Regions from separate parts of the Sphingomonas sp. 22176 genome, predicted to be linked through region 1. Evidence: riboswitches for the same ligand, from Rfam matches in the RefSeq annotation. Region 1 holds a riboswitch; the other holds the start of a gene.

The links. A riboswitch is a leader RNA that binds a small molecule or an ion and turns the genes downstream of it on or off. The one in region 1 is predicted to bind S-adenosylmethionine.
Region 2: another riboswitch for S-adenosylmethionine. It lies ahead of ACTJKY_RS08120 (aminotransferase class V-fold PLP-dependent enzyme); the one in region 1 lies ahead of ACTJKY_RS07810 (threonine aldolase family protein).

Annotation. Positions count from the first base shown of each region.
Region 1 covers NZ_JBQEPL010000001.1:1,603,612-1,607,797, reverse strand. The annotation lists gene ACTJKY_RS07825 (bifunctional riboflavin kinase/FAD synthetase) at 1-721, shown strand, start outside; gene ACTJKY_RS07820 (competence/damage-inducible protein A) at 732-1,487, opposite strand; gene map (type I methionyl aminopeptidase) at 1,541-2,365, shown strand; SAM-I-IV-variant riboswitch at 2,468-2,577, shown strand; gene ACTJKY_RS07810 (threonine aldolase family protein) at 2,630-3,682, shown strand; gene ACTJKY_RS07805 (ferredoxin--NADP reductase) at 3,853-4,186, opposite strand, start outside.
Region 2 covers NZ_JBQEPL010000002.1:51,924-56,109, reverse strand. The annotation lists gene ACTJKY_RS08130 (DUF6055 domain-containing protein) at 1-991, shown strand, start outside; gene ACTJKY_RS08125 (hypothetical protein) at 1,389-1,604, opposite strand; gene ACTJKY_RS08120 (aminotransferase class V-fold PLP-dependent enzyme) at 1,735-2,514, opposite strand; SAM-I-IV-variant riboswitch at 2,552-2,656, opposite strand; partial or broken gene ACTJKY_RS08115 (IS481 family transposase) at 2,957-3,907, shown strand; gene ACTJKY_RS08110 (sensor domain-containing phosphodiesterase) at 4,175-4,186, shown strand, end outside.

The DNA of each region.
Region 1 (4,186 bases):
GCTGACCACGCTCGACCAGCGCGAGCAGCTGTTCGCCGGCGCGGGTGCAGACGGCATGCTGGTGTTCCATTTCGACGCCACCCTCGCCCGCCTCACCGCGCGGCAATTCGCCGAGCAGCTGGTGGACACGGCCGGCGCGGCCGGCGTCGTCACCGGCGAAGATTTCACCTTCGGCAAGGGCCGCGAAGGCAATGTCGCGACACTCGCGACGCTCGGCAGCGAACTCGGCTTCACCGCCGAGACGGTGGGCGCGGTGGCGCTGGACGGCCAGATCGTCTCCTCCAGCCGGATCCGCGAGCTTCTCAAGGCCGGTGATCCGCGCGGTGCCGCGACGCTGCTCACTCGCCCCTTCGCGATCGCGGCGGAAGTGGAAGGCGGCGCCAAGCTGGGCCGCCAGCTAGGCTATCCCACTGCCAATATGCGGCTCGGCACCTATCTTCGCCCGAAATACGGCATCTATGCCGTGCGCGGGCGGCTGCCCGATGGCCGCGTGCTGGATGGTGTCGCCAATCTCGGCATCCGCCCCAGCTTCGATCCGCCGATCGAGCTGCTGGAAAGCTTCTTCTTCGATTTCAGCGGCGACCTGTACGGCCAGCAGCTCGAAGTCGAGCTGATCGAGTATCTGCGGCCCGAGGCGAAGTTCGACAATCTCGACGCGCTGATCGTGCAGATGGACAAGGATTCGGCGCGGGCGCGGGAGCTGCTCGCGCGGGGCGTCTGACGGCGCTTCGCTAGATCCCGCCGTCGACCGCCGCAAAGCCGCGCGTTTCCAGCCCGTCAGCAATTACCGCGACGACCCGGTCGACGACCGCCGCATCGGTCGCGCGCACCACGAAATTGGCCCCCACGCGCCCTTCCCGGAAAAACGGATAGCTGCCGATAGACACGCCCTCGTGTGCGCGCTCGGTATCGCCCAGCAGGTCGGCGATCTCGCTCTCCGCGACCCAGCAGCCGATCGTGCGCGAGACGACCGGCAGTCCGCCTTCCAGCGTGCCGGTCAGCGCATCGAGCATGCCCGCCGCGATGTGCGGCACGCCGGCCAGGATGAAGATGTTGCCCCAGCGGATCCCCGGCGCACCGGACATGCGGTTGACGATCAGCTCGGCGCCTTCGGGCACCCGCGCCATCCGCAGCCGCGCCTCGCTGAGCCCGCCCTTGCTGGCGTAATAAGCCTCCAGCAGCGCGCGCGCCTGCGGGTGGACGATCACCGGCACGCCGAGCGCCGCGGCGATCGCGTCCACCGTGATGTCGTCATGCGTCGGCCCGATGCCGCCGGTGGTGAAGCAATAATCGTTGCGGGCGCGCAGCGTGTTGACGGCTTCCACGATCGCGTCCTGCTTGTCGGGCACCACCCGCACCTCGGCGAGGCGGATGCCCTGCGCATTCGCCCAGGTGGCGAGCTGCGCAATGTTCTTGTCCTGGGTTCGGCCCGACAGGATTTCGTCGCCGATCACCACCAGGGCCGCTGTCCAGATCCGCTCGTGCATGTGCTTAGCGCTACGCTCTCGCAAAGGCGGGTGCAAACGCCTATATGGACAGGATGACCGAATATGTGACCGTCACCGCGGATATGCCGCAGGCGCGCAGCCATGCGATCAAGCTCCATGGGCCCGAAGGCTTTGAAGGCATGCGCAAGGCCGGCCGCCTCGCCGCCGAGATCCTCGACGCGCTGGTGCCGCACGTCGTCCCCGGCGTGACCACCCAGGAGCTGGACGACATCGTCCGGTCGATGACCGTCGCCGGCGGCGGCGTGCCCGCGACGCTCGGCTATCGCGGCTATACGCACAGCTGCTGCATCTCGATCAACCATGTCGTCTGCCACGGGATTCCGGGCGACCGCGTCCTCAAGGACGGCGACATCGTCAATATCGACGTGACCCCGCTGCTCGGCGGCTGGCATGGGGACACCAGCCGCATGTACCTGGTCGGTGACGTGCCGATCAAGGCGCGCCGGCTGGTCGACGTGACCTATGAATGCCTGATGCTGGGCATCGAGCAGGCCAAGCCGGGCAACCATCTGGGCGACATCAGCCACGCCATCCAGCGACATGCCGAGAAGCATCGCTACGGCGTGGTCCGCGATTTCTGCGGGCACGGGCTCGGCCAGGTGTTCCACGACGCGCCTGAAGTGGTCCATGTCGGCCGCCCCGGCACCGGCCCCGAGCTGCGCCCGGGCATGTTCTTCACGATCGAGCCGATGATCAACATCGGCCGGCCGGACGTGAAGCTGCTCGACGACGGCTGGACGGCGGTGACGCGCGATCGCTCGCTTTCGGCGCAGTTCGAGCACTCGATCGGCATCACCGAAACCGGCTGCGAGATCTTCACCACCAGCCCCAAGGGCCTGCACCAGCCGCCGTACTGAGGGGCTCGCGCGCCTGAGACCCTAAACTTCCTAAACTTCGCGGTCCTGCGGGAGGGCGTACGCAACAATCTTGCGCCCTCCCACAACTTCCGCTAACACCCTCGCCAGCATCAAGAGTCGGGCCGACGCCCGGCACCAACCTGCCCCGTGCAAGGTGGTGCCTCCACGCCGAGTGGGGGGATGTGGCCGAACCCGGCAACACGGTGTCCACGCCACATTTCCTGTCGTCGCCCGCCTCCTGGAACAGGAAGAAGGCAGTAGAGCGTGACCACCGAAGCCCAGCAATTCGCCAGCGACAATTATGCCGGAATCTGCCCCGAGGCCTGGGCAGCAATGGAAGCCGCCAACACCGGTCACGCCCCGGCCTATGGCGACGACCATTGGACCCACAGCGCCGCCGACGCCTTCCGCACCCTGTTCGAAACCGATTGCGAGGTGTTCTTCGCCTTCAACGGCACCGCGGCCAATTCGCTGGCGCTGGCCGCACTCTGCCAATCCTATCACAGCGTGATCTGCTCGGCCGCGGCGCATGTTGAAACCGACGAATGCGGTGCGCCAGAATTCTTCTCGAACGGCTCGAAGCTGCTCGTCGCGCAGAGCGAGGACGGCAAGCTGACCCCCGCCGCCGTGCGCGCCGTGGCGACCAGCCGCTCCGACATCCACTTTCCCAAGCCGCGCGTCGTGACGATCACCCAGCCCACCGAGACCGGGCAGGTCTACACGGTGGATGAAGTGAAGGCGCTCTCAGCCGTGTGCCGCGAGCTGGGCCTCAAGCTGCACATGGACGGCGCGCGCTTCGCCCATGCCGTTGCGACGCTCGGCTGCGATCCGGCCGAGATCACCTGGCGTGCCGGCGTCGACGTGCTCTGCTTCGGCGGCACCAAGAACGGCATGGCGGTGGGCGAAGCCGTCCTGTTCTTCGACCGCGCACTGGCGCAGGACTTCGATTATCGCTGCAAACAGGCCGGGCAGCTCGCCTCCAAGATGCGCTTCCTGGCCGCTCCCTGGGTCGGCATGCTGGAAAACGGCGCCTGGCTGCGCAATGCGCGCCATGCCAACGCTTGCGCGCAGCAGCTGGCGGGGCAGCTCGCGGAGCTGCCGGGAATCGAGCTGATGTTCCCGGTGGAGGCCAACGGCGTGTTCGTCCGCGCGCCCGAACCGGTGCTGGAGGGCCTGCGCGCGCGCGGCTGGCGCTTCTATACCTTCATCGGCGGCGGCGCGCGGTTCATGTTCGCGTGGGACGCCGATCCGGCACGGGTGGACCAACTGGCCGCCGATATCCGCGCGGTCAGCGGAACGACGGCGCTCGCCGCCTGAGTGTTTCCTCCCTCGGAGCGCAGCTCCGGGGGAGGGGGACCATTTGCGCAGCAAATGGTGGAGGGGGCTTGCCGGCGGCGGGAGGGTTCTCCCCCTCCACCACCGCCTTCGGCGGCGGTCCCCCTCCCCCGGCTTTGCCGAGGGAGGAGACGCTAACTAGGTACGCCAGCTCAGCCGACGAAGGCGCGCTCGATCACGAAATCGCCCGGCGCGTTGTTCGAGCCTTCCTTGAAGCCCTTGCCCTCGAGCAGCGAGGCGAAATCGCGGATCATGTCCATCGATCCGCACAGCATCACGCGGTCGGTCTCCGGATGGAGCACCGCGTCGCCCGGCACGCCTTCGAACAGCTTGCCGTTCTCCAGCAGCGTGCCGATCCGGTCGCTGGTGTGGAACGGCTCGCGGGTCACCGTCGGCACATAGTGGAACTGGGCCGCGGCCTGCTCGCCGATCAGCGGATCGTCCGCCAGCTTGGCGGCGAGTTCGTCATGATAGGCAAGGTCGCTC
Region 2 (4,186 bases), on a different contig from region 1:
CTACATCTGTGGCACTGGGCTGCCTTGGATCTCGGATGGAGACCGAGGTGACTGCGGCGCCAGCGCGTCGGACGCGCTTTGGTTGAGCAGCGTGTATCTGCAGCCCGGATCAACCACACTCGTCCACGAATATTCGCACGTCATATCTACGTACACCGGAGGATTTCGTGACCGACCTTCGGCGGGGCCCGCGTGGGAAACTTTTGCCGAATGGAACAGTGTCTCGCTTTCGATGAACGGGGGGGCTCAAGTCGCGGCATATCTGGGGCAGCTTGAAAAGGGTCCGACCTTTTCCGACCTGCGATATGCGGCATGGCCTTGGCTAGTCGCCTTGCAGGAAGGTGACTCTACGCGCCCACTCCTCTGGCAAGTCTGGACTGACAATTTGCGCGAAGCCGACGGGCGGAGTCGTGAGGATCAAATGGAAGCATTTGTTCGGATTGGGCAGAAGACGGGCGCATTTCCGAACGGATGGCGTAGCTTCGCCGATTTCATGGGCATGTTCGGTGCCAGGTTAGCGGCCGGCGATTTCGAGATGCAGAAGGCGCTCCTAGATTATGCTCGAGATGTGCCCATGGCCCAACGCTATGCAGAGCTGTCGCCGGCAAGTGTGGCTGGCACTTATCATTCGTCGTACGACCGACCACTCCTACAGTTCGGCACGCATTTGATTCGCCTCACGCCTGAGCTGGACTCTTCGAAAATAACGGTACAGTTGACCGGCGAGCCGAAGATTCCAAAATCGGCGTGGCGCTTCCGCTTAGTTGCGATCGATGCTCAAGGCAGAGCAATGTACAGCCCTCTGGCAGCGGTTGATGATGCGGAGAGCGCCAGCTCACAAATACCGGTAAGCACAGGGGTAACTTATATTCTTGCAGTCACCGCGACTCCTTATGTTTATCAGACTTTAGGTTGGAACGGCGACGCCCAATTCCCAACGCCCGACATATTCCCTTATCAGCTCAAACTCACTGGAGCAGTGGCAAGGTAGCGCCGATCGCGCGCGCCCTTCCACCGTTAAGGGCTGTGAACTTGGTCGAGAAGGAATGAACGGAACTCGACACTAGCGCGACTTCCTCCGAAATTTACGCAACATAGTTGTATATACAAATGTGTTAACCAGTTGCGCCGCTAAAGGCGTAAACATCTAAAGAAGCTGTAATGCGAATGAGTCGACCAAATCCACGTGTCCGTACCATCGGAGAGGCGGCTTTGCATGGGCGGATTCCGCTCGGTCCCGAACGTGTGGAAGTCATGCAGCGGGGATACACTCGGTCGTAGAAGGCCGCGAAGAACCGCCTCCGTCTGCGCATTTATTGTTCCCATTGGAGAGGGTCGGTGAGACGGTCGAGGTATTCGCATAGCGATGATGTTTCGGGAATCCCTCATCAGTGATTATGAGTCGCTACCCGCTCCAGAACCTGGACTAGCGCATCGACGTCGCCCGCTGTGCTGAAAACATGAGGCGCGATCCGAATAATGCTGGTTAGGCCCCGCGCATCCATGTCTAGCGGCGCGTAGGTGCGCCCCGGACTGCTGATTGTGATGCCGGCACGGGCCAGCGCGGCGGCGGTCTTAGGCACATCCAGACCGGTCACCGTCACGAAACCCGCGAGGTCATCCCCTGCTCGATGATCGCCGCGCCCGACACCGCCAGAATGCGAGTGCGAAGCCTATCTGCGATGTTGGCGAGTTGTCGCGCGATAGCGTCTACGCCGATTGCCTGCGCGCCGCTTAGCGCGACGGACAGGCCGACCCGACCGGCCACGTTCGATTCCCCTGTCTCATAGCGCCGTGCATCGGTTCGGCCTTGCCGAACTGGTCAGCCATGAATGCCCGGGTGGCGGTCAAGTATTCTCGGGAAGCATAAAGCAGCGCAGTGCCACGCGGCCCTCTAAGCCACTTGCGTCCGCTCGCAGCGAGGCCGTGACAGCGCAGATCGCGGACGTCGATCGGGCGTTGACCCGCCACTTGGCACGCATCGACGATGTAAAAAGCACCCAACTCCTCCGCGAGCACGCCCACCGCCTCCGCCGGTTTAAAGATCGCGCAGGTGGCGGGGCACCATGTCAGCACGACAAGCCTGGTTGCGGGGTGCGCCCGCGCCTTGGCCGCATCCACATCGACCCGACCGTGCTGATCGACCGGCATCACGTCAACGATGACGCCGGGATAGCTGGACAACATGTGGAGTGTGCCGCCCCAGCACGTGCGGTCGACCAGCACGTGATCTCCTGGTTGAAGGGCCGCGGATTGGATCAAGGCCGCGAGCGCCCGGTTGCCGCTCCCGACGAAAGCCACCTCATCGATCTCGGCTCCGATCAGGTCGGCTGCCGCAGCATAGCCCGCCGCAATGACGTCTGATGCTTCCGCTGCGGCAGGAACTGCGCCGATTTCAGCTTCGCGGCGAAGATGCCTCACAGTCGCCTCGACGACGTCGGGCAGCATGACGCCGGCCGCCGCATTCGCGAAGTAGAGAGATGCCTTCGGCTGAAGTGATTGATCGTCCGTCACGTTTTCGCTCCCTGCACATTTTGGAGACGACGCGTGACACAGTCCGTTTTGTTGCCGGCTCGGCCACATCCTCCTCGCGGAGAGCCACCTTGCCCGGATTGGCAGGTTGGCGTTGGCGTCGTTCCAACTCTTGATGCGCAATCACCTTACGTCGCGCTTCCTGCGCCCGCAAGCTCGGGATGAAGCCCGCCGACATTCGGCACTCCATCGACGTCTGCTGTTTCTCGATTGGGATCGAGTTTTGGGAATGGCCGCGCGGTAGCTCTTTGGGCAATCTGACGTTCCATAATGGGCGCTGATTGTGCAAATTTTGCCTATGAACAGTCCAGGGATGATCGAGGGCGGGTGCCTCTGTGGCGCTTGTCGCTAAAGCACGAACGCTGCGCTGTTTGATCCCACGGTTTGATGGTGCGATCCTTTCGTTGGAATGGAAGGAAGCGATGTGGGACAGGTTCGTCACGGGAGCGCCACGACCACGCACGCCGTCCGAGCAGCAATACAGCGATCGCAGGCTTCGCTCGCGACGCTGAGCCGGGAACTGGGGATCAACCCAAAGACGGTCGCGAAGTGGCGGAAACGGGCGACGGTCGATGATTTGAAGACCGGGCCGAAAGCCCCCCATTCAACGACCCTGACCGAGGCCGAGGAGGCGATGGTTGTGGCGTTCCGGCGCCACACACTGCTGCCACTCGACGACTGCCTCTACGCCCTGCAACCGTCGCTCCCGCATCTGACGCGCTCAGCGCTGCATCGGTGCCTTCAGCGACACGGCATGTCGCGCTTGCCGGACATTGAGGGCGACAAGCCGAAGCGGCCGCGCTTCAAGCGCTACCCCATCGGCTTCTTCCACATCGATATTGCCGAGGTGCAGACCGCCGAAGGCAAACTCTACCTGCTCGTCGGCATCGACCGCACCAGCAAGCTCGCGGTCACGCAGCTGGTTGACAAGGCTGATCGACGGACAGCGTGGGAGTTCCTCGAACACCTGCTGACAGCCGTCCCCTACCGCATCCAAACCATCCTGACCGACAATGGCATTCAGTTCGCCGAGCAGCCCCGCAACCGGAATACCGCCTGCTCCCGCCAGATGCACTTCGACATGATCTGCGAGGCAAACGGCATCGAGCACCGGCTCACCGGACCGAACCATCCGTGGACCAACGGACAAGTCGAGCGGATGAACCGCACCATCAAGGAGGCGACCGTCAAACGCTTCCACTACGACAGCCACGACCAGCTGCGGACGCACCTCGCTGACTTCATGGCCGCCTATAATTTTGCCCGCCGGCTCAAGACGCTCAGCGGGCTCACACCCTAGGAATACATCGCCAAGATCTGGACGTCAGAGCCAGACCGGTTCATCGTCAATCCGATCCACAAGATGCCGGACTAAACAACTAGTATACAACATGACAGTTCGGCTGCTTGCTGGCGATGTCGATTAGAGCCACCTCGCGTAAAAGTCACATCTTAGGAACATATTCGACATTAAGTTGCTCCAATCCCAAACGATTTGCGATGTCGCATATTATTTACTAGAATGACCCTTTAGCGGTTCGCAGGGCTGATTGTCGAGTTCCGCCCGAAACGCCCTGTCGCCGACCGCCGAAGCCGTCGAAACGCGCAACATCGGAAATATACGTATCTGCACATTCATCGTTTGAAGAAAACA